Thermus thermophilus: one gene and its partner. The protein of the gene in region 1 binds, or shares a complex with, the protein of each later gene. Links are inferred from orthologs where the notes say so. Each region holds a gene or a part of one and is shown on either strand. Other genes may lie near its edges.

Evidence for each region.
Region 2: rny (region 1) and pfkA share a complex: the UniProt entries of both Bacillus subtilis proteins name them as parts of the possible RNA degradosome complex. The link is inferred for Thermus thermophilus from one-to-one orthologs.

What each region holds. Positions count from the first base shown.
Region 1 is NZ_AP025158.1:2,019,301-2,027,478, forward strand. Bases 401-3,399 are described here. They hold rny (ribonuclease Y), read right to left. Parts: upstream 2,763-3,399; coding sequence 1,038-2,762; downstream 401-1,037. Other genes in these bases: TthTMY_RS10915 (rod shape-determining protein), read right to left, coding at 401-1,026; recA (recombinase RecA), read right to left, coding at 2,763-3,399. In the rest of the region: more of TthTMY_RS10915, read right to left, coding at 1-400; more of recA, read right to left, coding at 3,400-3,785; thpR (RNA 2',3'-cyclic phosphodiesterase), read right to left, coding at 3,736-4,332; TthTMY_RS10935 (CinA family nicotinamide mononucleotide deamidase-related protein), read right to left, coding at 4,329-5,513; TthTMY_RS10940 (glycine cleavage system protein T), read right to left, coding at 5,486-6,262; TthTMY_RS10945 (MFS transporter), read left to right, coding at 6,302-7,351; TthTMY_RS10950 (HAD family hydrolase), read left to right, coding at 7,344-7,970; TthTMY_RS10955 (enolase C-terminal domain-like protein), read right to left, coding at 7,956-8,178. UniProt on the Bacillus subtilis protein: Endoribonuclease that initiates mRNA decay. Initiates the decay of all SAM-dependent riboswitches, such as yitJ riboswitch. Involved in processing of the gapA operon mRNA, it cleaves between cggR and gapA.
Region 2 is NZ_AP025158.1:2,138,603-2,146,765, reverse strand. What follows is about bases 3,433-6,416. They hold pfkA (6-phosphofructokinase), read left to right. Parts: upstream 3,433-4,432; coding sequence 4,433-5,401; downstream 5,402-6,416. Other genes in these bases: pheT (phenylalanine--tRNA ligase subunit beta), read right to left, coding at 5,937-6,416; TthTMY_RS11590 (hypothetical protein), read right to left, coding at 5,378-5,842; rsmI (16S rRNA (cytidine(1402)-2'-O)-methyltransferase), read left to right, coding at 3,642-4,436; TthTMY_RS11605 (hypothetical protein), read left to right, coding at 3,433-3,640. In the rest of the region: TthTMY_RS11625 (ComEC/Rec2 family competence protein), read right to left, coding at 1-1,500; TthTMY_RS11620 (ComEA family DNA-binding protein), read right to left, coding at 1,497-1,805; TthTMY_RS11615 (YcxB family protein), read right to left, coding at 1,778-2,422; TthTMY_RS11610 (inorganic diphosphatase), read left to right, coding at 2,455-2,982; more of TthTMY_RS11605, read left to right, coding at 3,146-3,432; more of pheT, read right to left, coding at 6,417-8,163. UniProt on the Bacillus subtilis protein: Catalyzes the phosphorylation of D-fructose 6-phosphate to fructose 1,6-bisphosphate by ATP, the first committing step of glycolysis.

The DNA of each region.
Region 1 (8,178 bases):
GACGTCGTCGGAGGAGAGGATGGTGTCCTCGAGGACGTGGAGCATCTCCAGGGCCTTCCCCGTGCCCAGGGCCACGGCCTCCACGGCGTTCTCCGCCACCACCACGGGCACGCCGGTGGCCTCCTGCAGGGCCACGTCCAGGTTCCTAAGGAGGGCCCCGCCCCCGGTGAGGAGGATGCCCCGCTCGTAGATGTCCGAGGCGAGCTCCGGGGGAGTGGTCTCCAGGACGTTCCTCACCCCCTGGAAGATCTTGCTCAAAGGCTCCTGAAGGGCCTCCACGACGTCCTCGGCGGGGATCTCTGCGGTGCGGGGAAGGCCCGAGACGAGGTCCCGGCCCCGCACCTCGGCCACCTCCTTCTCCTCCCCGGGAAGGAGCTTGGCCCGCCCCAGCCGGATCTTGAGCTCCTCGGCGGTGCGCTCCCCGATGAGGAGGTTGTACTTCTGGCGGATGTAGCGGATGATGGCCTGGTCCATCTCGTTCCCGGCGATGCGGAGGCTTTCCGAGCGCACGATGCCCCCTAAGGAGATGACGGCGATGTCCGTGGAACCGCCCCCGATGTCCACCACCATGCTCCCCGTGGGCTCGGCCACGTTGATCCCCGCCCCGATGGCGGCCGCCAGGGGTTCCTCAATGAGGTAGACCTTGTGGGCCAGGGTGGAGACGGCCTGGACCACGGCCCGCCGCTCCACGTCCGTCACCCCGGAGGGAACCCCCACCATGATCCGCACCCGCCCCTTGAAGAGGCGGCTCATGGGAGAGAGGACCTTCTGCAGAAAGAGGAGGAGCATCTTCTCCGTGAGGGCGTAGTCGGCGATGACCCCGTCCTTGAGGGGGCGCACGGCCACGATGTTCCCGGGGGTGCGCCCGAGCATCCGGTAGGCCTCCGCCCCCACGGCCTTCACCTCCCGCTTCCCCTGGACCACGGCGATGACGGAGGGCTCCTTCAGGACGATTCCCTTCCCCCGCACGTAGATGAGGACGCTGGCCGTCCCCAGGTCAATGCCGATGTCTTCGCCTTTAAGCATAGCGCCTCACTTCACCTAGCGTACTCCACCGCCCGGGTCTCCCGCACCACGGTCACCTGGACCTGGCCCGGGTAGTTCATCTCCTTCTCAATGCGGCTCGCGATCTCCCGGGCCAGGAGGGTGGCCTTGGCGTCGCTGACCTTCTCCGGCTTGACGATGACCCGCACCTCCCGGCCCGCCTGCACGGCGAAGGCCGTCTCCACCCCGGGGAAGGAGAGGGCGATGCGTTCCAGGGCCTCCAGGCGCTGGAGGTACTCCTCGAGGCTCTCCCGCCTCGCCCCGGGCCGCGCCGCCGAGAGGGCGTCGGCCGCGGCCACCAAAACGGCGTAGAGGGTCTCGGCGTTGTCGGGGTCGTGGTGGTGGGCGATGGCGTCCACCACCTCCTTGGGCTCCCCGAAGCGCCGCGCCAGGGCGATGCCGATCTCCACGTGGCTTCCCTCCACCTCCCGGTCCACGCTCTTGCCGATGTCGTGGAGGAGCCCGGCCCTCCGGGCAAGCGCGGCGTCCAGGCCGAGCTCCGCCGCCATGATCCCGGCGAGGTGGGCCACCTGGATGGAGTGCTTCAGAACGTTCTGGCCGTAGCTGGAGCGGAAGTGGAGCCGGCCCAAAAGCTGGATGAGGCCGGGCTTCAGGCCCACCACCCCCGCCTCCAAGGCCGCCTCCTCCCCCCTTTCGTAGATGAAGGTCTTCATCTCCTGCTTGGCCTTCTCCACCACCTCCTCAATGCGGCTTGGGTGGATGCGCCCGTCCTTCAAAAGCTCCTCCAGGGCCATGCGGGCGATCTCGCGGCGGATGGGGTTGAAGGAGGAGAGGAGGACGGCGTCCGGGGTGTCGTCAATGATGAGGTCCACCCCCGTCAGGGCCTCAAAGGCGCGGATGTTCCGCCCCTCCCGGCCGATGATCCGCCCCTTCATGGCGTCGGAGGGGATGGGCACCACGGTGACGGCGAGCTGGGCCGCGGTCTCCGAGGCCTGGCGTTGCATGGCCTGGGCCAGGATCTTCTGGGCCTCCCTTTTGGCCTCGAGGCGGGCCCGCTCCAGGGCGGCCCGCACCCTCTGGGCCTTCTCCTCCTCCAGCTCCCGGTCCAGGCGCTCCAGGACGAGCCTGCGGGCCTCCTCGGGGGTGAGGCCCGCCACCTCGTAGAGCTTCCGCTCCACCTCCTTAAGCCGCTCCTCCAGGGCCCTGGCCTCCGCCTTGAGCGCCTCCTCTTTACGGACAAGCTCCGCCTCCGCCTCCTCCAGCCGCGCCGCCCTGGCGTCCAGGGCCTCGGCCCGCTTGGCGAGCCGCTCCCCCTCCCGGCGGAGCTCCTCCCGCTCCGCCTTGAGGCGCTCCCGCTCCTCCTTGAGCTCCTCCTGGAGGGACCTCAGGCGCTCCCGCTCGGCGCGAAGCTCCTCCCGCTCCGCCTTAAGGCGTCCCTCCGCCTCCTCCAGGCGCTTTTTGGCCTCGGCCTCGGCGGCCTCGAGGCGGCGCCTGATCTCCGCCTCCACCTCCTCCCGCTGGGCCTTGGCCCGGGCCTCCGCCTCCTGGCGCAGGGCCTTGGCCTCCTGGCGGGCGGCCTCCAGGATGTCCCGGGCCTCCTTCCGCGCGGCCTCCAGGACCTCCCGGGCCTCCCGCCTCGCCGCCTCCAGGAGCTCCTTGGCCTCCTGGGCCGAGCGGTCCTCCCCCTTCCGCCTAAGGAGGAGGACCCCCCCAAGCCCCAGGACCAGGAGCAGAAGAACCAGGTCCAGAAGGGACATCTACTCCCCCTCGTCCTCGCCTGCGGCCAGGACCACCTGGTCCGAGCGCTCCAAGACCTTGGCCCGGATCTCCTCCAAAAGCTCGGGCCGCTCCCGCAGGGCCTCGGCCGCCTTCTCCTTCCCCTGGCCCAGGCGGAGCTCCCCGTAGGAGAACCAGGACCCGGCCTTCTCAATCACCCCCGCGGCCACGGCCACGTTCACCAGGTCCATGACGGGGTCCAGCCCCCGGCCGAAGTAGATCTCCAGCTCCGCCTCGCGGAAGGGGGGGGCGAGCTTGTTCTTCACCACCTTGACCCGCACCTTGACCCCCACGGCCTCGTTCCCCACCTTGATGGGCTGGCCGCTTTTGCGCACGTCCAGGCGCACGCTGGCGTAGAACTTCAGCGCCCTCCCCCCCGGGGTGGTCTCGGGGTTGCCGTACATGACCCCCACCTTCTCCCGCACCTGGTTGATGAAGATGGCGGCGGTGTTGCTCTTGGCGAGCACCGCGGTGAGCTTGCGGAGGGCCTGGCTCATGAGCCGGGCCTGGAGGCCCACGTGCTGATCCCCCATCTCCCCCTCAATCTCCGCCCGGGGGACCAAAGCGGCCACCGAGTCCACCACGATCACGTCCACCGCCCCCGAGCGGGCGAGGAGCTCCACGATCTCCAGGGCCTGCTCGCCCGTGTCGGGCTGGGAGACCAGGAGGTCTTCCACCTGGACGCCGAGGCGCTGGGCGTATAGGGGGTCCAGGGCGTGCTCCGCGTCCACGAAGGCGGCCACCCCGCCCCGCCTCTGGGCCTGGGCGATGATGGTGAGGGCCAGGGTGGTCTTGCCCCCGGACTCGGGGCCGTAGATCTCCACGATCCGCCCCCGGGGGATGCCGCCGATCCCCAGGGCGAGGTCTAGGGCGAGGGAGCCTGTGGGGATCACGTCCACCTGTTGCCTGGGCATCTCGCCCAGCCACATCACCGCCCCCTTGCCGAATTCCTTCTCAATCGCCTTCAGGGCGTTCTCCAGGGCCTTGCGCTTGCTCTCGTCCATGCTCACCTCTCAGGGAAAACTTCTCCAAAACGGTGTACACCGGCCCCTTGGGCTTAAGCTCCGAGCGCACCAGGGCGAAGCCCTCCACCGGCCACTCCAGGCCGAAGAGGACGGGAGGCACGCGGGGCGCCGGGGCCTTCCTCCGGGCCAGGGTGATGTGGGGCTTGAAGGGCTTGTCCCAGCCGGGGATCCTGACCGCCTCCTCGCCCAAAAGCTCCTCCACCCCGGCGCGAAGCCCCTCGGCGAGGCGGAGGAAGCCTTCGGCCTCCGCCTTGGCGAACCAGACCCGGGGGGTTCCTTCGTTGGGGAAGTAGCCCGTCCCGCGAAGCCGCGCCCGGAAGGGGGCCTCGAGGCGGGCGAGCCTGTGGCCCAGGGCCAGGTAGTCGGGAAGCTCCTCCTCGGGCCGCTCGCCCAGGAAGAGGAGGGTCAGGTGGAGCTGGTGGGAAGGGACGGGCTTCCAGCCGCGAAAAGGGCGGACCTTGGTCTGGGCTTCCGCCAGGGCCGCCCGGACCTCCTCGGGTAAAAAGACCGCGTAGAAGAGCCTCATGTCACAAGGAGCGCCAAGGCCGCGTAGACGCTTCTTAAGCGCACGGTTTCCCGGTCTCCCGGGAAGCGGTAGCGCCGCACCTCCGCGCCCGTGGGGCCCGCCAGGGCCACGTAGACCGTGCCCGGGGGCTCGCCCTCCAGGGGGTCCGGCCCCGCGACCCCGGTGGTGGCCAGGGCGTAGGTGGACCCGAAGAGGGACCGCGCCGCCTCCGCCATGGCCCGGGCGGTCTCGGCGGAAACCGTCCGGGAGAGGAGGTCCTGAGGCACCCCGAAGCGGGCCTTGGCCCCTACGGAGTAGGATACCACGCCCCCCAAATAGAAGCGGCTCGCCCCCGGCACGCGGGTGATCTCCGCTCCCAGAAGCCCCCCGGTGAGGCTCTCCATGGTGGCGAGGGTGGCCCCTTCCCGCTCCATGCGCCTTTTCACCGCCTCGGCGAGGGTCATCTCCCCCTCGCCCCAGACCTCCTTAAGGAGCGTTTTCTTGATCCGCTCGGCAAGCTCCGCCACCCGGTCCTCCCGGCCCCGGACCACCACCTCCACCCCGTGGACCTTGGGGTAGGTGCCCACCTCCACCTCCTCCCCCCGGACGAAGAGGGGGCCAAGCCGCTCCACGATCTCCGACTCCCCGATGCCCCAGGTCTTCAGGACCCTTTCGGCGTAGGGCCTTCGCGGCAGGCCCAGGCGGGGCAGAACCTCCTGCCACATGGGGCGCCACTCGGGAGGGGGCCCGGGGAGGAGGACCAGGTCCTTACCCCCTTTGCGCACCCACCACCCCGGGGCGGTGCCCCGGGGGTTTTTGAGCCAGGTGGCGGAGGGGATCCGCATGGCCTGCTTGCGGTTGGCCTCAGGCATGGCGCGCCCCCGGGCGCGGAAGAAGGCCTCAATCTCCCCAAGCACGGCCTCGTCCAGCTCCAAAGGCTCCCCCAAGGCCAGGGCCACCGCCTCCCGGGTCACGTCGTCCGGGGTGGGGCCGAGGCCGCCGGAGAGGACCACAAGCCTGGCCCGGGCGAAGGCCTCCTCCACCTCCCGGGCCAGGGGCGCCACCTCGTCCGCCACCCTAAGGGTCCTTTCCACCTTGAGGGCGTAGGGCTTGAGGCTTCTTGCGATCTCCGCCGTGTTGGTGTCCAGGGTCTCCCCGTAGAGGAGCTCGGTGCCTACCCCGAGGATCTCTGCCCGCTCCATGCCGCCTCCTTAAAGGGAAGGGCCTCCACGCGGTACCGCCCCCCACCTCCTTCCACCTCCGCCCCCACGGGCACCTCCTTCCGCACCACGGCGAGGCCCAGAAGGCCGAAGGGGGTCTTTAGAAGGCGCTTCGCCTCCCCCACGCGCTTTCCCCCCAGGAAGAGCTCCGCCGGGGCCTCGCCCCCCTCCAGAGCCCTCAGGCCCACAAGGCGGTAGGGCGCCTCCTTTCCCTCGGTCCTGGCCATGATCTCCTGGCCCACGTAGCACCCCTTGCCGTAGTCCACCAGGTGGAGAAGGCCCACGCTCTGGGGGAGTTCCCCTTGGATGTCCGAGAGGAGGGGGAGGCCCTTGAGCAGGGTGTAGAGGGGATAGAGCTCCGGGGGAAGCGCCCCTTCGGCCCTCTCCCCCACCTCCTCGCGGCCGTCCGCGTAGAGGAGGCGGAAGAGGGGCAGCGCCACAAGCTCCACCTGGTCAAAGACGATGTAGCGGCGCAGGCGCCTTTCCAGGCCCTCGAGGCTCCCCCAAGGGGCGAGGAGGAAGCCCTCGGGGTGGGGAAAGAGGGTCGCCGCCTCTTCAATCTGGCCCTTGTGGTTGAGGAAGAGCACCCCAGCAGGCCCCGAAACCCGTCGCAGGTCCCGGGTGCCCTGCCCCTGGAGGAAGGAAAAGGCGTCGGGGCCCCGGAGGAGGAGCACCCCAGGGAAGGCGAAGAAGCCTTCGCCGGAAAGGGCTTGGGCCAAAAGGCGCTCCATCCTCCCCATTATTGACCAAAGGGTCACCCCAGGGGGAGAATGCGGTCCGTGCGCTTTCTCGCCGGCTCCTTCCTTGCCCTCCTCCTCGTGGGGGTGATCGTGGCCCTCCCCGGGGCCGCCCTGCCCTACTGGCGGGAGCGGTACGGGACGGAAGAGGGGGCCTCCCTCTACTTCGCCGCCCTCCTCCTCGGCCTCCTCCTCGGGGTGCACCTGGGACAGGAGGAGAGGCGCCATCCCTTCTTTCCCCTGGCCCTGGGCCTGGTGGGCCTCGCCTTTCTCGGCCTTCCCTTCGCCCCCTCTTACGCCTGGATGGCGTCCCTGGCCTTCCTCCTCGGCCTGGGGGAGGGGGTGATGAACGTCCACGGGAACAGCCTCGTGGGGGAGCTCTACCCGGAAAGGCGGGTGGAGCTTTTGAACCGGGTCAACGTGGCCTTTGGCCTGGGGGCGGTCCTCACCCCTTTGGCCTTGGCCTGGCTCCCCTACGCCGCCTTTCTGAGCCTGGCGGGCCTTCTCGCCTTCCTCGCAGGCGCCCTCGTCCTCGGGGCGCCTGCGGCGGAAAGGCCCAAGGAAAGGCCCCGGGGAGCCCTCTGGCCCTTCCTCCTCGCCGTGGGGCTCTACACGGGCCTCGAGGGGGCCCTGGCCACCTGGAACCGGGTCTGGCTGGAGGCCTTGGGCCACGCCACCTCCCTAGGCGGCCTCCTCCTCACCCTCTACTGGCTCTTCCTCGCCTTGGGCAGGCTCCTCCTCGCAGGAAGGGTGGCCAAGGACCCCTTGAGGGCCCTCCGGGGGCTTCTCCTCGGGGTGATGGGCCTCCTCCTCCTCAACTTCCTCCCCCAGACCGCCCTCCTCTTCCCCCTCGCGGGCTTCCTCCTCGGCCCCCTCTTCTCCACCCTCTTCGCCCTGGTGCAGGCCCGCTTCGGCCACCGGGCCCTGGGGGGGCTCATGTACGCCGGGGCGGCGGGGAGCACCCTGATCCCCGGGCTTTTCGCCCTCCTGCCCGACCGGGGGATCCCCCTGGGGCTTTTCGCCCTAAGCCTCGCCCTCTACCTCCTCCTCCGGGGCGCGGAGCGGGAGGTGGCCCGTGCTTAAGGCGGTCCTCTTTGACCTGGACGGCACCCTGGCGGACACGGACCCCCTGCACCTCCTGGCCTGGCGGGAGGCCCTGGCGCCCTACGGCCTGGAGGTGGACCCCATCTTCTACCGGAAAAGGATCTCGGGGAGGCTGAACCCCGAGATCGTCCGGGATCTCTTGGGCCTGGAGGGAGAGGAGGCGGAAAGGCTCATCGCCGCCAAGGAGGCCCGCTTCCGGGCCCTCGCCCAGGGGCTCAGGCCCACCCCGGGGCTTGCGGAATTTTTGGAGCACATCCGGGAGAAAGGCCTCCTTTGGGGCGTGGTGACCAACGCCCCCAAGGAAAACGCCCGCCACGTCCTCGAGGCCCTGGGCCTAAGGCCGCCCCTCCTGGTCCTGGCGGAGGAGGTGGGCCGGGGAAAGCCCGACCCCCTCCCCTACCGGGTGGCCCTAAGGCGCCTCGGGGTGGCCCCCGAGGAGGCCCTGGCCTTTGAGGACTCCCCTTCCGGGGTGAGAAGCGCCGTGGGGGCGGGGATCCCCACCTACGGCCTCCTCACGGGGCACGAGGCGGAAGCCCTTCGGGAGGCGGGGGCGAGGGGGGTTTTCCGGGACTTCCGGGAGGCGTTAGGCCTCCTTTAGGGCGTAGCGGGCGAAGGCCTCCTCGTCAAAGCGGCCCTCCACCAGGTCCTCCCAATAAAGCCACCCCTCGCGGAAGGGGGGAAAGGGGAAGAAGCCGCCCTCGGCCTTGAGGTGGAAGGCGAGCTCGCAAGGCTCCGTCACCCCCTGCTGGAAGGCGAGGAGGGCGGACTGGTAGGCCCCGAAGGCGCTTTGCGCCTGGCTCCCCACC
Region 2 (8,163 bases), 120 kb from region 1 along the record:
GGGGTGGGTGGCCACCAAAAGCTCCAGGGCCTCCACCCCGAGGGCGCGGAGGGCCCGGACCACCGCCTCCCCCTTCTCCACCCGTCCCCCGTCCACCAGGACCTCCCCGCCCCCCATGCGGGCGAGGAGGGCGTCCCCCTGGCCCACGTCCAGCATCCAGAGGTCCAGGGGCTTGGGCCGGGCGGCGAGGAGGCTCGCCAGGGCGGGAAGCGTGGCGAGGAGGAGGGCGCGCCGCCAGGGAAGCCTGCGGTGGAGGGCGAAAAGGAGGGGGAGAAGGCCCAGGTAGTAGAGGGCAAATCCTGGGGGGGCGATCTCCCCCCAGCGGAGGAGGGGCCCTTGGGCCGCAAGTACCGCCAGGAGGAGGAGTCCCCGGGCGAGGGGCTCCACCAGGGGGGCGAGGAGGGCGCCGAGGAAGAGCTTGAGGAAGCCGAGGGGCACGAGGAGGGCCACCAGGGGGAGGGCGAGGAGGTTGGCGAGGGGGGCGAGGAGGGGGGCGAAGCCGAAGCGGTGGAGGAGGAGGGGGAGGAGGAAGGCCTGGACGGCCAGGCTTGCGGCCACGCCCCCGAGGAGGTAGCCCCTGGGGCCCGTGGGAAGCCTCAGGGCGGGCAGGACCAGGGCCAGGCCCAGGACCGCCAGGTAGGAAAGTTGGAGCCCGAGGCCGAGGAGGGCCTCGGGGCGCAGGAGGAGCTGGAGGAAGAGGGCGAGCCCCAGGGCCTGGACCACCCCGGCCCCCCCAAGGCCCAGGAAGAGGCCGAGGAGGGACAGGCCCGCCATGAGGCTCGCCCGCACCAGGGAGGGGCTCGGCCCGGCGAGGAGGAGGTAGAAGGGGAGGAGGGCGAGGGCCAGGAGGTAGCGCCACCGCCCCAAGGGGTAGAGTCCGAGGACGGCGAAGCCCACGAGCACCCCCACATGTAGGCCGGAAAGCGCCAGGAGGTGGGCGAGGCCCGCCCGCTGGAAGAGGGGGTAGGCCGCCTCTAGGCCCCCCTTGTCCCCGAGGACCAGGCCCTCCACCACCTCCCGGGCCTCGAGGCCCAGGCCCGCCCCTAGGCGCTCCCGGAACCCCTCCCTCCAGTCGGGCAGGGGCCCTAAGGGTTCGGCGCTTTCGGCCCGGAAAACCCCCTTGGCCCCCCGGCTCAGGAGCCAGGCCCGTTGGTCAAATCCCCCGGGGTTGGCCCGGCCTTGGGGCGGGACGATGCGCCCCCGGAGGCGGTAGCGGCCGTCCGGTAAAGGGGGGTGGTGGCTCACCCAAAGGAGGTGGCCCTCCGCCCGCGTGAACCCGCCCCTCACGGCGAAGACCCCCTCCACGGCGGCGCCCCACGGGGGCTCGGGCAAGGGGAAGAGGAGGGCCCGGGCCAAGACGAGGCCAAAGCCCAGGGCGAAGGGAAGGCGGAGAAAGGGAAGGAGGCCAAGGCCGAGGAAGGCCCAGGGCGCGAAAAGCCCCCAGGCGGCCACCAAAGCCCCCGCCCCAAGCCCTACCCCCCAGGTCCAAGAGGGCCTCATGGCCGGAGGTAGGGGCGGAGGCGCTCTAGGGTGGCGGGGCCGATCCCCTTCACCTTGAGGAGGTCCTCCACCCGGGCGTAGGGCCTGCCCTCCACGATGCGCTGGGCCAGGACGGGGCCGATGCCGGGCAGGGCCATGAGCTCTTCCAGGCTCGCCTCGTTCAGGCTCACGGGGGTTTGCGCTTGGGGCAAAGGGGCAACCTTTCCCAGGGCTTCCACCCGCACCGGAAGCGGGGCGGGGGCGAGCTTGGGCCAGAGGGCGAGGAGGCCGAGGAGGGCTACCGCGAGGAGGTAGCCGAGGACCAGGCCGTCAAGGCCAGGGTGAGGCCGCCCAGGACCACCCCCCCGAGGACCCAGGGGTCGGCGTCCGGGTGGGTGGCCGCGAAGCCCACCGCGTAGGCCAGGGTGAGGAGGGCGAGGAGCCGCAGGGGTAGGGCCAAAGGGTTGCGGGTTCCCTGGGCCGGGGGAGGAGGCGTAGGGGTAGGGGCGGGAGGAGGCGTAGGGGTGGGGGGGGGCTCCTCCGGGGCGAGCTCCACCGAGGGGGTTTTGGCCGGGGGTTCCTCCTCCCAGACGGGGGCCTTGGCCTCCTGGGCGGGGGGCTTTGGAGGCTCGGGCCTGGGGGCGGCGGTGGCCTTCTTGGCCCGGGCCACGTGGGGCTTGAGCCCCTCGAGGAAGGCCTTGAGTTCCTCCAAGGGGAAGGCCTTCAGGGGGATGGAGAGGGCCTCCACGTCGCCCTGGACCAGGACCGTCCCCCCTTCCCCCCGGGTCACCCGCCGGATCCGGGCGAGCTCCAGGCGTTGCACCCCCTGGTCGCTCAGAAAGAGGAGCGCCGTTTCCGTGACCGCGAGAAGCCCCGCCGGGCCCTCCAGTTGGGCGAGGGGGCGCTCCCCGAGACGGGCGAGCTCGGCTTCATACTTGCCCATGGCCCCATTCTATACGGCATAATGGGGGCGGTATGGCGAACCTGAAGAGCCTTCCCGTGGGCGACAAGGCACCCGAGGTGGTCCACATGGTCATTGAGGTCCCCCGCGGCTCGGGCAACAAGTACGAGTACGACCCGGACCTCGGGGCGATCAAGCTGGACCGGGTCCTGCCGGGAGCCCAGTTCTACCCCGGGGACTACGGCTTCATCCCCTCCACCCTGGCCGAGGACGGGGACCCCTTGGACGGCCTCGTCCTCTCCACCTACCCCCTCCTCCCCGGGGTGGTGGTGGAGGTCCGGGTAGTGGGCCTCCTCCTCATGGAGGACGAGAAGGGCGGGGACGCCAAGGTCATCGGGGTGGTGGCCGAGGACCAGCGCCTGGACCACATCCAGGACATCGGGGACGTCCCCGAGGGGGTGAAGCAGGAGATCCAGCACTTCTTTGAGACCTACAAGGCCCTGGAGGCCAAGAAGGGGAAGTGGGTCAAGGTCACGGGCTGGCGGGACCGGAGGGCGGCCTTGGAGGAGGTCCGGGCCTGCATTGCCCGCTACAAGGGCTAAGTACCCCACCGCGGCGAAAGCCGCGGTTGGGGCCCCAAAAGGACCTTTCCAAGACTTATTTCGGGCAACCCGTGTCGCGAAATCAACGTGCAGCCACTTAGGTTTGGAAAGGCCCTTTCCGAGCCGGGGACGCCCCGGCCCCATTAGAATCCAGGGGGTGCGCATGGTCTGCCCGGTCTGTGGCGAGGCGCTGGAGCTGGAAGGGTACGAGGTGGGGGACCTCGTGGACTGCGAGGCCTGCGGGGCGGTCCTCCGCCTCCTCTCTGACGGGGGCCTGGAGGTGGCGGTGCCTCCGGGGGGGGAGAAGGAGCCCCTCTGGGGCCTCGAGGCCTATGGGGACGGGGAGGAGGCCGTCCTCCGCTTCTCCGAAGGGACCCTGGAGGAGGAGGTGCGCGTGGCCAAGGTGGAGCTGGCCGAGGCCTTGCGCCGCCTGGAGGAGGGGGTGGGGGACGAGGCCCCCGAGGAGGCCGAGGACGAGCCCAACCGGGAGCCCGACTACCTGACCGTCCACGTGGAGGCCGAGCCCGGGCCTTTGGTGCTCCGGCGCATCGTCTACAGAGGGGCGCCGGACCTTCTGGAGTTCACCCTGCCCTCGGGCTCCCTCTACGAGTTCCCCTTCCGGGAAGCCCTGGCCCTTCTTCGCCCCGTGGTGGGTTGACGTGCGGCTGGTCTTGGTCCCCACCCCCATCGGCAACCTGGAGGACATCACCTTGAGGGCCCTCCGCGTCCTCAAGGAGGTGGAGGTGGTGGCCTGCGAGGACACCCGCCGCACCGGGCTCCTCCTCAAGCACTACGGCATCCCCACCCCCACCCTCCGCTTAGACCAGCACACGGTAGGGCGGGCGCGGGAGCTCCTCGCGCCTTACCGCTACGTGGCCTACGCCACGGACGCGGGCACCCCGGGGATCTCGGACCCGGGGGCCGAGCTCGTGCGCCTGGCCCTGGGGTGGGGCTGGCGGGTGGAAGCGCTTCCTGGCCCCACGGCCTTGATCCCCGCCCTGGTGGCCTCCGGCCTGCCCACCCACCGCTTCACCTTTGAGGGGTTCCTGCCCAAGGGGGGAAGGGAGCGGAGGGAGCGGATCCTGGCCTTGGCCCGGGAGGGGAGGACGGCCGTGCTCTACGAGAGCCCCCACCGCCTGCGCAAGACCCTGGAGGACCTCCTCGAGGTCTACGGGCCGGATCACCCGGTAGCGGTGGCCCGGGAGCTCAGCAAGCTCCACGAGGAGATCTTTCGCGGAAGCCTCCGGGGAGCCTTGGAGTATTTCCAGGAGCCCCGGGGGGAGTTCGTCCTCGTCCTGGGACCCAAGGCCCTGGAGGCCCCAGACGGCGAGGCCCTGGCCCGGAGGCTGAAGGAGGAGGGGCTTTCGGGGAGGGCCTTGGTCCGGGCCCTCGTGGCCTTGGGCCTTTCCCGGAACGAGGCGTACCGACTGGCCTTGGAGGAGGAAGAGGGATGAAACGCATCGGGGTGTTCACGAGCGGCGGCGACGCGCCGGGGATGAACGCGGCCATCCGGGCGGTGGTGCGCCAGGCCCACGCCCTTGGGGTGGAGGTCATCGGGATCCGCCGCGGCTACGCCGGCATGATCCAGGGGGAGATGGTGCCCTTGGGGGTGCGGGACGTGGCCAACATCCTCCAGCGGGGCGGGACGGTCCTCCTCACGGCGAGGAGCCAGGAGTTCCTCACGGAGGAGGGGCGGGCCAAGGCCTACGCCAAGCTGCGGGCGGCGGGGATTGAGGGCCTGGTGGCCATCGGCGGCGACGGGACCTTTCGCGGGGCCCTTTGCCTCGTGGAGGAGCACGGGATGCCGGTGGTGGGGGTCCCGGGCACCATAGACAACGACCTCTACGGCACGGACTACACCATCGGCTTTGACACCGCGGTGAACACGGCCCTCGAGGCCATAGACCGGATCCGGGACACCGCGGCGAGCCACGAGCGGGTCTTCTTCATAGAGGTCATGGGGCGGCACGCGGGGTTCATCGCCCTGGACGTGGGCCTTGCCGGAGGGGCGGAGGTCATCGCCGTCCCCGAGGAGCCCGTGGACCCCAAGGCCGTGGCCGAGGTGCTGGAGGCCTCCCAGCGGCGGGGGAAGAAGAGCTCCATCGTGGTGGTGGCCGAGGGGGCCTACCCCGGCGGGGCCGCGGGGCTTCTCGCCGCCATCCAGGAGCACCTCCAGGTGGAGGCCCGGGTCACCGTCCTCGGTCACATCCAGCGGGGCGGGAGCCCCACGGCCAAGGACCGGATCCTGGCGAGCCGCCTGGGGGCGGCCGCGGTGGAGGCCCTGGTGGGCGGGGCGAGCGGGGTCATGGTGGGGGAGGTGGAGGGCGAGGTGAACCTCACCCCCCTGAAGGAAGCGGTGGAGCGCAGGAAGGACATCAACCGGGCCCTCTTGCGCCTATCGCAGGTGCTGGCCCTCTAGGCCCAGGGCCTTCCGCGCCCAGGGCGTTCCCCAAGCCCAGGCGAAGACCCGGCGGGCGAAGGGGCTTTGCGCCACCCCCTGGTAGATGGGGGTGGGCAGGCGGAGGGAGGGGTAGCGGATCCCCCCGGAAGGGGCGGGCTCGCTGGGGAAGCCCGCCCAGATGGCCGCCGCGAGGAAGAGGCCGAGGAGGCCGCCCCCGAGAAGCCCGAGGCCCCTTTCCGCCGCCTCGGAGAGGAAGAGGGGGAGGCTTTTGGCCAAGGCCCCGAGGACGAGCCCCAGGGCAAGGGCGGTCCAGGGGGCGGGGAGGCCGAGGGCCAGGGCGGCCGCGTAGAGGGGAAGGCCCAGGAGCCCGGCCCAGGCGAGGACAAGCCCCCCCCGGTACCCCAGGGCCAGGGAGAGGGCCAGAACCATGAGGGCCAGGAGGTCCACCCAGGTGAGCATGCCCTAAGCTTATACCCCTTTCCCCCGGGTTCCTTCGCCCGGCCAACCGGGGGCCTTTGGCCGGGGCCCTGGCTTGCGCCGGCATGGGGTGGCGTTACGGGGTGTCCAAGCCGCGCAGGCCGAACCCCCTGGCCCTAAGAACCTCCGCCACCCGGGAGACGGCCTCCTCCACCTCCTCGTCCCGCAGGGTGCGCTTGGGGTGGCGGAAGCGGAGGTGGAAGGCGAGGCTCTTGTGGCCTTCGGGCAGGGGCGGGCCTTGGTAGAGGTCAAAGAGGGCGAGGCTTTCCAGATAGGGGCCTGCGGCCTCGCGCACCAAAGCCTCCACCTCGCCGTAGGGGGTGGGGGCGGGGACCACCACGGCCAGGTCGCGGAAGGCGGCGGGGTGGCGGGAGGGGTCTTGGAAGGCGAGGGGCTTCTCCGGGAGGGGCAGGCGGAGCTCAAAGAGGTGGACGGGGGGAAGCTCCAGCTCCCGGGCGATCTCGGGGTGGAGGGCGCCGAGGAAGCCCACCTCCTCTCCCTCCACCAGGACCCGTCCCGAGACCCCGGGGTGGAGGAAGGGGAAGGCCTGGGCCTCCACCCGGAAGGCCAGGCCGAGCCGGGCGAAGAGGGCCTCGAGGTACCCCTTGAGGAGGAAGTAGCCGGAAAGCCGCTCCTTGGCCCAGGGGAGGCCCACCCCCTCGCCGAAGAGGAGGCCCGCGAGGTGGGTCTCCTCCCGCTCCCGGAAGACCCGGCCCACCTCAAAGAGGAGGGCCCGCTCGGGCCGGTCCAGGTCCAAGTTCTCCTTCAGCACCCGCACCAGGCCGGGGAAGAGGTGGGTCCGGAGGGCCGCCTTTTCCGGGGCCAGGGGGTTGAGGAGGAGGAGGCGGGGGGGGTCCAGGCGGAAGCGGCGGGCGTCCTCGGGGTCCATGAAGCTGTAGGTGTAGACCTCCTGGAAGCCGAGCCCCGCCAAAAGCTCCTTCAGGGCCCGCTCCCGGCGGTAAGGCCCCTCCACCCCCCGGTTGTCCGGGGCGGGGAAGAAGGCGGGGAGGGCCAAGGGGATGGTCTCGTAGCCCTGGATGCGGGCCACCTCCTCCACCAGGTCCTCCTCCAGCCTCAGGTCCAGGCGGTGGCTGGGCGGGGTGACCCAATAGGCGGGGCCTTCCCCTTCCACCCGGCACCCGAGCCGCTTGAGGATGGCGACTTGCTCCGCCTCGGGGTAGGCCGTGCCCAGGAGGCGGTTGGCGTAGTGGGGACGGAAGGGGATGGCCTCCGGGGGCTTGGGGCGGCCTTCCTCCAGGATCTCCTGGGCCACCCGGGCCCCCGCCAGGGCCTGGAGGAGGCTTAGGGCCCGCCTCTGGGCGGGGAGCTGGCCCAGGGGGTCCACCCCCCGCTCAAAGCGGTGGCTCGCCTCCGTGCGCAGGCCGTGGCGGCGGGCGGTTTTGCGGATGGACACGGGGTCAAAGCAGGCCACCTCCAGGGCGATGGCCTCCGTGTCCTCCCGGACCTCGCTTTCCGCCCCGCCCATGACCCCGGCGAGGCCCAGGGGGAAGCTCTCCTCCCCCCGCCATCCGGCGATCACCAGGTCCTCAGGGGAGAGGGTCCTTTCCACCCCGTCTAAGGTCCTAAGCCGCTCCCCGGGCCTTGCCCGGCGCACCAGGATCCCCTCCCCGAGGAAGCGCAGGTCAAAGGCGTGCATGGGCTGGGCCCTTTCCAGCATGACGTAGTTGGTCACGTCCACCACGTTGCTGATGGGCCGCATGCCCGCGGCGAAGAGGGCCCGCTGCATCCAGAGGGGGCTTGGCCCCACCTTCAGCCCGAAGGCGTAGGCCAGGGTGAAGTGGGGAGCGCCCTCGGGGTCTTCCACCTTGAGGGCGAAGGGGAGGGGAAGGGCCTCCGCCCTTAGGGCCGCCTCGGGCTCCACCAGGGCGTAGCCCAGGGCGTGGAGGTCCCGGGCGAGGCCCAAAAGGCCTAGGGCGTCTGGGCGGTTCGGGGTGACCTCGAGGTCCAGCACCACCTCCTCCGGCCAGGCCTCGGCCAGGGGGGTGCCGGGGGGAAGGGCGTCCTCGGGGAACTCCAGAAGCCCCCCGCCGTACTCCCCCACCCCGAGCTCCTTGGGGGAGAGGGCCATGCCGAAGGAGCGCACCCCCTGGATCCCCCTCTCCCCCACCCTTTGGCCCAGGCCAGGAAGCTCCGTCCCCGGCAAGGCCAGGGCCACTCCGATCCCTTTTCGGGCGTTTTCCGCCCCCGAGACCACCTCCACCACGCTTTCCGCCTCCAGGACCAGGCGCTTAAGCCGGGTGCCGGGGATGGGGTGGGCCTCGAGGACCCGGGCGAAGACCACC